DNA from 4 places in the Pseudoalteromonas sp. SWN166 genome. Region 1 is predicted to be linked to each of the others. Evidence: predicted binding sites of a transcription regulator. Region 1 holds the regulator's gene; each other region holds the start of a gene.
The links. Region 1 encodes LexA, which represses DNA repair genes until DNA is damaged. Its sites were predicted from a motif close to TACTGTATNNNNATACAGTA; they were not measured.
Positions count from the first base shown of each region.

Region 1 (3,434 bases):
TTTATCAACCTCAAGTAAGTAGTTAGGATTTTTATCTGCAAGATTCGCTATTTCGTCTTGAGGGGTGGATAAAATAGAATAAAATGCGACGTCTTCGCCCATATATTCATAGTGCCATTTCCATTGCGAACCTGTGATTTTAATAGTGAGATCAGCTTTGCTGGCATCTTCCATTGCAATTAGGGTTTTAGTGGCTGGTACTGCCATAGCAATTAAAATAACGAATGGAATAGCTGTCCAAAGTATTTCTACTTTAGTGCTTTCGTGAAATTGGGCAGGTATAGCCCCTTTAGATTTACGGTGATGAATAAGTGCCCAAAACATAATTGCGAACACTATCACCCCAATCACACAACATATTATAAATATGGTCATGTGCAGCTGATATACATTATTGCTTATATCGGTTACGCCTTTGCGCATATTGTATTGGCTATTAGCCAAAACTGGGTGCGAAAAAACACATAATATAAGCCACAAGGTAGAGGTCAGTTTACCCATGTGACGGCTCCTTTGATGCTATTGCGAGTGCAAAGCGAAGAGGCATACGGCTTAAACGCCAATTCGTTATTTTTATTATTTAACCAATCTTGTTTTTTTGACTGGTATCGCTGCCCCAACAAAGAGTTTGTATATTGTGTGTTCTCAAAACTGAAAAGCTGTGAGTTATTGTTAGTTCAGCACACTAATGATTAGCTAAAAAATGAGCAACAAGCAAGCTTTAGTATAAAAAACAACCGAGTAATATTTAAAAATCAATCAAGTATCTGCAAGCATATCGACTATTTAACATTCAAAAAGCGAGCAAAACAAAGGGGTGTAACACATAAGGAAGGAGAAAAGCATGAGTGAAAAAAGTTTACAGTCTAAATAATCAGTTAGCTGTTTTTCGCATAATTAAAAACAGAAAATGCGTACTAATTAGTACGCATTTATAAAACTGCTTGTTTAAAAGCTATTTTTAAAGTCACATCCAATCAGCGTTTCTTATAACGCCAACGGCTAAGCCTTCAATATTAAAAGACTCATTCTCAAGATCTACTTCAATAGATTCAAAATCGTCGTTTTCAGCATGAAGTAATACTTTACGACCCGCTTTCTCAAGACGTTTTACAGTTACGTCTTCATCTACGCGGGCAACAACAACTTGCCCGTTTTCAGCGGTTTGAGTACGATGCACAGCAAGTAAATCGCCATCCATAATACCAATATCCTTCATGCTCATACCGTTAACGCGTAGTAAAAAATCGGCGGCTGGTTTAAACATTAAAGGATCGATTTTACAGTGACTTTCAACGTGCTCTTGCGCCAAAATAGGTGAACCAGCAGCAACACGCCCTATAAGTGGTAAACCTAATTGTTCAGGCTCTTCTTCTTCAATTAATTGAATACCACGGCTTGCACCTGGTTTCATTTTAATTGCGCCTTTTTTAGCAAGTGCTTTTAAATGTTCTTCAGCAGCATTGGCACTTTTAAAACCTAGTGTTTGCGCTATTTCAGCACGTGTAGGAGGCATACCAGTGTCTTTAATAAAAACTTTAATTAGTTCGAGTATTTGAGCTTGGCGGTTCGTTAATGGTCGCATACAACTGGTTTTCCATACAGTACATTTAACTGTGAGTATATACAGTTAAATAAAAATCGCAAATTTAAATTATGTCTTAAAATAGCCAAAGTAATTTCACTTGTGTACATTTTAGGGATATAACTAAAGCTAAGTTTATAAATGATTAAAAAGGCAAAGGAGTCGTTATGAGTATTTGGTATCAACCTATTACTTTAGAGTTTTGCAAACAGCTAGATGAAGGTATAAATGGTCAAGGTACGCTGATGAAAACTATGGGGATAGAAATCACAGAAATTGGTGATGATTACTTAGTTGCAACTATGCCTGCCATACCTGAGCATCATAACCCAATGGGAATGGTTCACGGTGGTGCTAATGTTGTACTTGCCGAAACAGTAGCGAGTTATGCTGCTAACTTTGTTGTCGATTTCACAAAATTTTACTGTGTAGGGCAGGAAATTAGCGCAAGCCATTTAAAAGCATCTCGCAACGGTACTTTAACTGCCACGGCAAGAGCATTTCATATTGGCAAACGTAGTTCAGTATGGGAAATAAAAATTACAAATAGCCGCAATGAGCTGTGCTGCGTATCAAAAATGACCGCAGCAGTCGTAGAGCGAAGATAGTTACTTTTCGATTGGGTAAATTGTAATTTCCATACCCGCACCAATCGCAGATATACGTAATAATGTATCTGCATCTAAGGCTTGGTTAAAGCACTTAGGAGATGTGCCTGATTCAAAGCCAATATCAAACGTTCTACGTGAACAACCTAACCATTGCTTTAGCGCGTTACGCGAACACGATTCAATAAGCTCACATATATGGTTTATTGCTTTATCAGGTGTGCTAACCTCACCTGTAGCTTCAATACGCGCTAATTGACGGTATTCGTCTTTGTCATAATGTAAAATCGTAGCGACTTTCTTCAAATCTGCCACTAGCAAACTAATATCTTGCTTTGATTCAAGCTCAAGATCTACATTTAAAAATTGAATTTCCGACATTGTTTCGTATTTATCCTCTAATAATTTCATTGCAAACTTTAACGCAGTTTTACTGTTATACCAAATCAACTACGCTCAATTAACCACTTTATATGGATATTTAGCTGCTTTTAAGGATTTATCAGCACTTAAAACTCGTTTACTATCAAAAAAATCCGCTTAGTTAAACAAATAAATCATGTTAGTTACTTAAATGTAATCTCTTTAATTTCTAAATGATTACAGTAAGCTATAGTTTAAACTGCGACAAAATGCCGCAGTAACTTATTCCATGAGTGTAATATACTAACCACTAAAAATAATAAGACTATAAAAATGAATAAAAAAACATTTAAACATGCGCGCAAGTTTCATAAATGGTTAGGTTATTTATTAGCACTACAAATTTTAGCATGGTTGCTAGGTGGCTTAGTTATGAGCGCAATTCCACTTGATAAAGTACACGGCAAACATCTAGCAACAAAAGCCCTTAGTAAGTCATTTACACAAGCCGATTATCCAACATCACTTGATAATATTACGTCGCAAGTCGCTAACCCAACACAAATATTATTTGAAGCTTTTTTAACTACACCAATTATTACCGTTATTAGTAATACCGAACAGCAAAGCTTTAATGCCCTTACAGGAAGGCCTTTTGAGGCACCTACAAAAATACAAATTACTACTAATGCTAAAGCCCACTTGCTTATTGACGCTCAAGTAATAAGTACAACCTTACTAAAAAAGGGCACCAGAGAAGTAGGATATAAAACCAATGTTTGGCAGGTACAATTTGACGACTTGTTGAGTACAACACTTTACTTAGCTGCAAGTAACGGAAAAGTAGTGACTATTCGCAGCACACTATGGCGAATATT
Region 1 covers NZ_JADYXB010000021.1:47,466-50,899, forward strand. Annotated here, with positions in the region: gene coxB (cytochrome c oxidase subunit II) at 1-501, opposite strand, end outside; gene lexA (transcriptional repressor LexA) at 968-1,585, opposite strand; gene I6F49_RS13350 (PaaI family thioesterase) at 1,753-2,193, shown strand; gene I6F49_RS13355 (hypothetical protein) at 2,194-2,574, opposite strand; gene I6F49_RS13360 (hypothetical protein) at 2,890-3,434, shown strand, end outside.

Region 2 (3,434 bases), on a different contig from region 1:
ACTTTTTTATTCACGAAGATACAGAGCAGGAAAAAATTCACTTGGCTTCATTCCACTCATACGGCGTTCTGAGTCTTTTTGGTACTCTTATTCAGTGGGTGCCTAAGCGACGGGAAAGGCACTGGGATCGAGATGGCGAGGTATTTTCGAGAGAAATACGGATCTTGGATGCAGCCAAAGTAATGCGCTTCGACATGCCCATACTAATAAAACGCATGTTATCCGCACAGAACAGGACCTTAACTGTCCTTGACAAACACCAATTTGGGGAAACGAACTTCCACTCTCAGGCTACACACGACACTCCTAATCCGACCAACCATTTCGATTTTAGTGTGTGGAAAGATACGCAAGAACATGCTTTGTATCGTGCTACGCGAAGAACCGGCTGGAACGGCAGAAAATATGACTCGATAAAGCGATTGGACTTCTTCGATTGTCACCGACTTATCCGCTTTCGACGAAACCAACTCTTGTTGATAGATGATATTTTGAACCAACTCAGCAGTGAGCTCTCGAGGGTTGGTAAAAGTTACAAAGCTGATTTCTCGGTTAAAATATCGGGAACTGATGAATTGCCCAATGTCGCATACCTTAACGAATTGGAGGTGAAGCTGGCCCGTGAAGAGGTTGGAATCAACGAAATCTTAGACTATTGCTATGAGCGTTGAATGGCTGGTTCGTAGATCCGCATTACAGTGTTAACCCTAATGGATATTTTGAGCGTACATGATGTCTTAGGTCACTTCGGTTAAAATAACAAGTGGTTACAGTAATTATATCGCCATTTAGAGAAGGACGTTTATATGAATGTATTCGAGTGTGACCTTGTTGCGCTATTACTTTTCATTTTTGGAGTGATATTGTTCATCATTAGCTATCTAATTTTCACTAATATTAAAGGTGATTTGCTATTTTCAATCTAAATAAACTTCAATGTTTGATTAAAGCTCATAACAATGGAGTTAGAGCGGATACCGACAAGAGTAGGCCGCTCGACATAATTCAGCGTTAGCAGCCTCTTGGCCTATGAGTAATCGTGAGGGAATATGAAGAGTTTAATAGTAATATTTTTTAGTGTTTTTACTTTGCTCGGGTGTAGTAAACCATTACCTGAAAATAAATTATCATATGTAGGTGAATGGCAAAGTAAAGAGATGTATTTATTGATTCTTGCCGACGGTACCGTTTCTTATAAACGTTTAAAAAGCGGTGGCTCAACTTCGATTAATGCACCTTTAAAAGAATTTTTTGGGGATGACTTCATTGTAGGACTCGCATTTTTTACAACTACTTTTGACGTTACTAAAGCGCCATACCAAGAAGAAGGCAAGTGGTTCATGATTGTTGACGGTGTAATACTAAGTAAATCTATCGAGCAAACGTAATGTAAAGGTAGCTAACAAGAGTTAAAACCATCAACCGCTAATCCATAACTAGTATAAAAATATTTTTAGCACTATTTATAGTGCTAAATCCTCCCCAGTCTCTGCCTTACACCTCAAAGTTCTCTTTTTACAATTCTATAGCCAGTGCTTTAGGTCGAATGCTTTGTACTCGGTTGTATACTTCTTCTTTTGTGTAACCTGCAGAATTTAAAATAAGTGCAGCTACCAACTTTGTACGGCCAGTGCCGCCTTTGCAATGTATGACAATGGTCTGTTTGTGTAGTGTGGTTTGTAATGTGTCGCTTTTTACATTTAGTGCTTATTGACTCTGCATTATTTTTATATGGCAACTATAAGCATTACTGATTACAAGTTTAAGATTGAATAATAAGCGCAAATACTGGATACTGTTTTTATATACAGTTGTGGCGATATTATGAAAAAAGAATTACCAGCAAAATACTATTTAGCGCATTTTAGAGAGCTTATTGAGTTTGTAACAAGTAAATGCATGCATTTACTTGAGCCTAAACATAGTGAATTTATTAGTAAAATTAACCAGCTAGATGAGCAAAGCCAGTGCATGTTGGCGCGTGTGTATTCGCGTAAGCCTTATTTGGTGCAAGCGCAATCGCTTAATTATGAAGAAATAACCTCGCCGCATCAGGCTATTTATACGCTAAAAAAAGCCGGTATTTTATTTGAGCCAAACGAGCAGCATTACTCGCAGCTTTTGGCTCACTTAACCAAACCTGCTTTGCTGGAGTTGCTAAGTAATTACGACGAGCAAATAAGCTTTAAAAAGAGTGCCGCTAAAGGCGCGCTGGTGGATATTGCCCGTGAGTTTTTTAAAGCCTGCCCACACGAGCTTGCGCCGCTTTATAGCCAATATGTAATTAATAACCGCAGTGATTATTACGAGTATTTTGAGTTTTTATTTGCAGGCAAACTAAGCGGTGGTGATGTGAATCATCAAAATCGTTTTGTAATGCGAGACTTAGGCTTAACCGCTACGCGCGAAGGCCACAGCGAGAGTTTGTCGCGCTTTGAAACACTTAATGAAGCGCAATCAAACTATTTACTAAACCGTTATCGGTTAGTATTCAAAAATATAACCGATGAGAGCGATTACGTTGCTTTAGGGTCGCAGGTTTTAGTGCAAGCCGCGCACGGTGCCATTGCTGTTGCGTTAAAAAACAAATTATTAGTAAGGCTTTATCGGCAATTAAAAGGTGTTGATAGCGAACTTGCTTTTAGCTTACTTGAAGGGTGCGTGGATGATAGCGAAGCACAAGAAATTCAAATAAGAGAGCAATACAGGCTTGGCAATAAAGAATGGGTAAAAGCACGGTTAGAAGCCATTATTGAAAATCCGCTTACGGATGATTTACTGTATTTTGCTGACGATTTTTTAATGCGTAAGTTTAATAAAAAAACACGTTCGCGTTTAAGTGCCATGCTTAGCGATACCCAGTGCGTGCTAGAAATAGATGAACTGTACCGAGGTGAAGTAGAGCAGGGCGTAAACGATTATTATACTCGCCAAGGTATGGCAGTATTTAATACCGAAAACACGCTTTGGCAAAGTTTGTTTGGTTTAGTATTTTGGCACGAGTTATTTGTAGAGTCGCCTTACCCGCCATGTAATGAGTTTGATATTTATCCGCAAGTATTAAGGCTTGGTAATTTTTATGAAGCGCAGCAAACACAAATAGATGAGCGCTTAGCGCAGTGCCAAACGTCGCAAGCATTACTTAATTTAGTATGCAAAAATGCAGCGCAATACTTTGAGCAACCTAATGGTTTATTTAGATGGCACCAAGAGCTACTACAACCGTTAGAAGCACTCATTTTAAATAGCCCGCATGAGGCATTAATTACTCATTTAACCAATATGAGTAAGCATTATTTACAACTAAAAGACGGCTACCCCGACTTAATGGTTATCAATAATGGCAAAGTACATTTTGAAGAAGTAAAAGCACCGGGCGACAAACTTAGGCGCAACCAATTAACCACCATTGATAACTTAAAAAATGTGGGCTT
Region 2 covers NZ_JADYXB010000004.1:78,900-82,333, reverse strand. Annotated here, with positions in the region: gene I6F49_RS03740 (hypothetical protein) at 1-671, shown strand, start outside; gene I6F49_RS03735 (hypothetical protein) at 1,050-1,388, shown strand; partial or broken gene I6F49_RS03730 (tyrosine-protein phosphatase) at 1,516-1,695, opposite strand; gene I6F49_RS03725 (exonuclease domain-containing protein) at 1,825-3,434, shown strand, end outside.
Region 2: the regulator LexA is predicted to act here: its motif matches at 1,794-1,813, upstream of I6F49_RS03725 (exonuclease domain-containing protein).

Region 3 (3,434 bases), on a different contig from region 1:
AATTTCCTCTGTTTTACCATAGGTCTCTGGAGAAGGAGGCACAGCATACATTTCGGCTGTATCAATAAAGTTTACGCCTTGCTCTAGCGCGTAGGCTATTTGCTCATCCGCATCGCTTTGAGTGTTTTGTTTGCCCCAAGTCATACTGCCTAGGCACACTCTAGATACGTCTACACCACTGCTACCTAGTGGGCTGTATTTCATAAAAATTCCTTAGCTAAATTAGTGTTGAGCGTGGCTAGTTAAAGCCGATAAAAGAGGCTCAGAGATCGCAGCTTTTTGCCCTGTTGTAAAATCAAACATGACAACTTTAGAAGTACCCGTTGTTGTTATAGCCTTTTGAACATGGCTGTAAACGGTGTAATTCATGGTGAAGCGGTCTGTTTTTATATCAGTAATAGTAACACCCACTGTAAGCGTATCGGGAAAGGTGACAGGGCGTTTATAACGAATATTATTTTCGCTAATTACTGGGCCCACACCATTTGGGCTTATTGTGTCGAACAGATTTATTTTATTTAAAAAGTCGATTCGGGCTATTTCAAAGTAACGTAAATACACTACATTATTTACGTGTTGCAGTGCATCCATATCAGCCCATGCTACGGTGATGTCGGTATGAATAGGGTGCTGATCTTTAAACGTTTGCATTATGTATTGGCCCTTAATTTTAAAGCACTTAGATTATCAATATGGTGTTATGAGCTCAAGGTAATTAGAGTATGTTTTTTTGTAAGATGATTGTACCTATTTAATTTTAGGTCTACAGTTAAGTGGCACGGTAAAAACACACAAGACAAAAACACACAGAGGTATGTATGCAAAATATAATTAATTGGTTTTTAGCTTGTTTGGTTTTTATAGCCTCTTTCACCTGTTATGCAATGGGTAACGTATCTGGCGCTATTATTTTAATGCTAGCGGGGTTTTTATTCGAGGTTATATTTTGGCTACGCGGTTATAAAGAGCCTGAAGACAATAAACGCTTTTTTTAATCGTTAACTAGGGCCAGTTGACCTTTCAGGATTAAAATTTGTTCAATCTAGGGGCTATTTAATCGCGGCGCGAGGTTTGTGACCTAGTGGGCTAAGTAAAAACCGAGCAACAAAGAGTAAATTGCCCCTAGGCAGAACCCTTCGGGCAGCGTATGTTTGGCATTTGTGCTACGTTATCGCCTATTTATGGGGAATAACCACACTACATAGGCTCTGCCTTGCCTAAATACCAAACATACTGCTGCAAATTTAACCTCGAAAGATAAACAGGCCCTAGGCTTGCTTATCACAATTGATTCTATAATAATGACTGTATAAATAACCAGTCGTTATAGTGGTGATGAAAAAGTTTATTCACATAGACATGGATTGCTTTTACGCAGCAGTAGAAATGCGAGATAACCCAAAACTTGCACATGTACCGCTTGCTATTGGAGGCAATAGCCGACGAGGCGTGCTCTCAACTGCTAACTATATAGCGAGAGAGTATGGCGTGCGCTCGGCTATGTCGAACTATCATGCTAAACAATTATGCCCCGATTTAGTTATTGTTCCTGGGCGCATGGCTGTATACAAAGAAGCTTCAAACCAGATACGCGAAGTATTTAACCGCTACACAGACTTAGTTGAACCTCTTTCTTTAGACGAAGCCTACCTTGATGTAACAGACAGTAGTGCTTGTAAAGGCAGTGCCACGCTTATAGCACAGCAAATAAGAGCGGATATTTACACAGCCACAGGGCTTACTGCATCGGCAGGTATTGCACCTATTAAGTTTATTGCCAAAATAGCCAGCGACGAAAAAAAACCGAATGGTCAATTTGTAGTTTTGCCTCACGAGGTCGATGACTTTTTGGCGCAATTACCGCTGGGTAAAATTCCGGGTGTAGGTAAAGTAACACTCGAAAAACTCAATTTAAAAGGGCTATATACCGGCAAAGATGTACGCGAAAAAGGCGTAAATTGGATGCAGCAACATGTAGGTAATTTTGGCGTGTCGCTTTATCAAAAATGTGCAGGTGAGTATGTTGGTAAAGTATCGACAGATCGCATAAGAAAATCGCTGAGTGTTGAACATACCTACGAATACAATAAAACAAGTTTGCAAGAGTGCTTAGATGAGCTTCCAAAACTGTTAGACGAATTAGTTTTAAGGCTTAATAAGCAACAACTACAAAACCGTATAAATAAACTGAGTGTTAAAGTGAAGTTTGCTAATTTTGTAGTAACTTCAGCCGACCAAGCATATCACGAGCTAAATACTGAAATATTTATTCAACTCCTGACTAAGGCCTATCAACGAGGGCTACAACAGCCTGTTCGGTTACTTGGCATAGGTGTTGGCATTAAAAACGAGCCAGAACAAAACTTCCAACTGAGTATTCTTGATTAAGCTGTAAAGCCTGTAACTCCAAGTTGCCATTTATTGGCAACTTGTATAATTAGCTCATCGCACCTAGCTGGTCTTCAATATTTAAATCGACGATAATAGGGGCTTATGTTTTCTAACAGGACTTTATTTATGGCATACCCTCAAGCGGTTAGTGCAAGCCTTGAATGCACATCTCATGATGCGCTTATTATTATTAGTGATGACTTTTCTCAATTACCAAACAATTCATTACGTGACGCTATTTTAGCGCAGGCAAAAGTTGATTCTCGCATTGGTAAGCAAGTTACTTTATTAGTGATTGAAAACAAGCGCGTTGTACTTGCGCCAACCGGTCCGTTAAATAGAGATTACGACGACGTTCGTCGTTATTTTGATGCAGCTAAACTAGCAATTAACGAAGCAAAAGCATCGGGTAGTGTTAATCCTACATTATTTTTACCAAATTTAAATGGTGATAGCCGTTACCAACATGCGCTAGAAGTTGCTTATTTAGGTGCTTGCCAAGCATTATGGCAGCCATTAGAGGCGCGTGAATATCACGGTGAAAGTATTGAGCCTATTACTCAAATTGGCTTAATGGGCGCGAACGAGCAAACAATTAAAGCAGTTAATGCCATTGCAGCAGGGCAGTATGCAGCACGCGATTTATGTGGCACTGAACCAGAGCGTATGGCTCCACCGCGTTTTGCTGATTACTGCGTTGATTTGTTTAAAGGCTCAAATGTGGCCGTTGATGTAATTGATGATATTACTGCTATTGATAAAAACTACCCAATGCTAAGTACGGTTGCTCGTGCATCATACGCAGTTGAGCGCCATCACCCACGTGTTGTTAAGCTTGAATATGTACCAGAGGGCGAAATTACTCGTACACTTATGTTTGTAGGTAAGGGCCTTGTATACGATACAGGCGGTGCAGATCTAAAAGTAGGCGGCCATATGGCAGGCATGAGCCGTGATAAAGGCGGCGCAGCATCTGTTGCGGGCTTTATGAAAGCTGTTGCAGATTACCAACCTAAAGGCGTTAAAGTAGTATCGTATTTAGC
Region 3 covers NZ_JADYXB010000011.1:100,992-104,425, reverse strand. Annotated here, with positions in the region: gene I6F49_RS09100 (aldo/keto reductase) at 1-204, opposite strand, end outside; gene I6F49_RS09095 (acyl-CoA thioesterase) at 223-651, opposite strand; gene I6F49_RS09090 (hypothetical protein) at 819-995, shown strand; gene dinB (DNA polymerase IV) at 1,336-2,388, shown strand; gene I6F49_RS09080 (M17 family metallopeptidase) at 2,518-3,434, shown strand, end outside.
Region 3: the regulator LexA is predicted to act here: its motif matches at 1,304-1,323, upstream of dinB (DNA polymerase IV).

Region 4 (3,434 bases), on a different contig from region 1:
TTTCGCCGTGGTGAGTTAACCGTTATAAGCGCGGCTATCGCACTTGCTGTTTTAACCGTACTTACACTGTCGATGGTTACTGAGCGAATAGGGCAAAGTATTGCACAAAAAAGCAGTGCTTTTATTGCTGCAGATCGCGTTCTAGCCAGTGATCATGTGCTTGATACGGCCTTTATTACTCAAGCACAAAGCCAAAATTTAAAAACGGCTCAAATGGTGTATTTCGACACTATGTTGTTTGCCAATGACGAAATGCAGTTCAGCTCAGTAAAAGCAGCATCTAATGCATACCCGCTCAAAGGGCAGTTAAAAGTTAAAGATACCCTTACAGGTGAAACTAAAGTTGCCAATAGCGGGCCAGCGCCTGGTAATGTGTGGCTAAGTGAGTCGGTATTTTATAGTTTAAACATTGATATAGGTGCGCAAGTAGAGCTTGGCGCAGCATTATTTAATGTTTCAAAAGTTATTGTAGAAGAGCCCGACGCGCCATTTAATGTGTTTTCAAGCAGCCGTCGTGTGCTTATTAATATTGACGATGTGGCAAAAACCGAAGTTGTGCAACCGGGTAGCCGTGTTTATTACCGCCAACTTTATGCCGGTAGTGAGGCTGACATAAATAGCTTTTATGAGTGGCTTAAACCACAAATGAAAGAAAACCAACAATGGTACGGCGTTAAAGACCGCCAATCACCTATTTCAAACAGCTTAAACCGTGCAGAGAGCTTTTTATTACTTGCCGGCCTATTAGGTATTATTTTAGCTGCAGTGGCTATTGCTGTTTCAGCAAAACGTTATTGTGAACGCCAATACGACCCAGTCGCGATGATGAAAACATTGGGCGGTAGTCGCTCAATGATCCGCAAAATATACATGCTTCATTTATTGCTTGTGTGTGCAATGGCGGTAAGTATTGGGCTATTAATTGGTTATGGCTTGCAAGAAATAGCAACAAGTTACTTATCAAAAAGTATGGGCACAGAGCTACCTTTAGGTGGTTTTAAACCTTGGCTGGTGGCTATTAGCACTGGCGTAATTTGTGCTGTTATGTTTTCTATTAAACCGTTATTTGATTTATTTGATATTCCACCGCTTAGAGTGCTGCGCCGTAACTTAGGTGACAAGTTGGCAGTAAGCCGTGTGCATTTAGGCATGAGTGCGCTAACTGTGTTTTTATTAATGTGGTTATTTAGTAACAACATAAAAATAACGCTTATTTTGTTTGCCTCAACACTTGCGCTAATTGGTGTGCTGTTTTTAGTATCTAAATTAATATTTGGTGGCGGCCGAAAGCTTGGCTTAAAACCGGGTAACAGTTGGTCGCTTGCAATTGCATCTATTCAAAAGCGTGCAAATGTGAACGCGGTACAGTTAATTAGTTTTTCGTTAGCGATTAAATTACTGCTGTTTTTAGTGGTACTTAAAAACGACATGATATCTGATTGGCAGTCGCAACTACCAAACGATGCGCCTAATGCGTTTTTAGTTAATATTGCGCAAAATGAGCTTGAGCCAATTAATGAATATTTAGCTCAAAAAGATATTCAAGTATCAGAGTTTTATCCAACTATTCGTGGGCGCGTAAATGCGGTGAACGGCGAGTTGGTAGCGCGTTCTGTATCACTGCAAGATAACGAGAAAAAAGACGAAGAAGCACGTGCCGGTATTGGCCGTGAGCTAAACCTTACATGGCTTAAGGATGTACCAGATCAAAACGAAGTAACACAAGGCGCGTGGTTTGGTGAAAATGCAACAGCCGAAGCCTCAGTAGAGGAGTCGATGCTCGAGCGTTTAGATGTTGAAATAGGCGACACGCTTACATTTTTAATTGGTTCGCAGTCGTTCGACGCTAAAATTACCAGTGTTCGTAAAGTTAATTGGGCTACGCTTAAACCTAACTTTTTTATTATTTTAAGCCCAGATGTACTTGCAGATTTTCCGGCAACGTATATTTCGTCGGTACGCATAAACCCAGAGCAAAAGCGTGACTTTAGCCAGTTACTGCGCACTTACCCAACTATTACAGCCATTGACATTGATAACTTTGTTAAGCAAATACAAACAACTATTTCGCAAGTATCGCTCGCCATTGGCTTTGTACTGGCTATTGTTGTGCTGTGTGGAGCGCTTGTACTTATATCGCAAGTGCAAGCTAGCTTGGGTGAACGTATGCAAGAAATTGTAATACTTAGAACACTTGGTGCTAAAAGCCGATTAATTAAAAACGCGACCCTGTATGAGTTTTTATTACTCGGTGGTTTAGCCGGTTTAGTTGCCGCATTTTTTAGTGATATAGCGCTTTTAATTGTGCAGCAACAAATGTTTGATTTAGCCGGTAAGCTACACCCGCATATATGGATTATTGGGCCGGTAGCGGGCGGCGTATTTGTAGCCGGTTTAGGCTATTTAATGATTGCCCGAACACTTAAACAAAACACTCAAGGATTAGTGCGTGCCCTAGGGTAAGCTTAAACTAACATGCTCCTTTAAATGCCCACCTAACATGTGGGCATTTTTGTTTTCTTTGTACTGGTAATTTATACAGTGCTCTGGCATTATTAGCGTAATTTAAAAATAACAATAATGAGAATGCAAGTTTGGCCATTATTTTAGGGATCGATCCTGGTTCACGTTTGACCGGATATGGCGTTGTTGCCCACCAAGGTTCTAAATTTACATACTTAGGCAGTGGCTGTATTAAGTTAGCCGATCATCCTTTTCCGGTTAGGCTTAAAATGATTTACCAAGGCATTACACAGCTTATTGAGCAGTTTTCGCCAGAAACCTTTGCCATTGAAAAAGTATTTATGGCGCATAACCCCGATTCTGCTTTAAAACTAGGCCAAGCTAGAGGCGCAGCTATTGTGGGCGCTGCAATGGCCGACTTACCCGTATTTGAGTATTCAGCAAGGCAAATTAAGCAAGCGGTAGTAGGAAACGGTGGCGCAGATAAAACACAAGTGCAACACATGGTAAAAAATATTTTAAAACTACCCGGTACACCACAAGCCGATGCAGCTGATGCACTGGCTATTGCTATTTGCCATGCCCATTCAGAACAAAATTTAATTAAACTAGCGGGTAGCGCAAGCAAAACCGTTAGAGGACGTTTAAGGAAATAACTATGATAGGCCGCTTAAATGGTATTTTAGTCGAAAAACAGCCACCAGAAATCTTACTCGAAGTAAGTGGTGTAGGTTACGAAGTACAAATGCCAATGACCTGTTTTTACGATTTACCAAAAATTGGTGAAAACGCGATTGTTTACACTCACTTTGTAGTGCGCGAAGATGCTCAGTTATTATTTGGTTTTAATAATAAAGTTGAGCGTGCCTTATTTAGAGAGCTATTAAAAGCAAATGGCGTAGGACCAAAACTTGGTTTAGCTATTTTGTCGGGTATGTCGGCTAAGCAATTTGTGAGTTGTGTGAATAACG
Region 4 covers NZ_JADYXB010000028.1:8,168-11,601, reverse strand. Annotated here, with positions in the region: gene I6F49_RS15025 (ABC transporter permease) at 1-2,463, shown strand, start outside; gene ruvC (crossover junction endodeoxyribonuclease RuvC) at 2,595-3,119, shown strand; gene ruvA (Holliday junction branch migration protein RuvA) at 3,122-3,434, shown strand, end outside.
Region 4: the regulator LexA is predicted to act here: its motif matches at 2,525-2,544, upstream of ruvC (crossover junction endodeoxyribonuclease RuvC).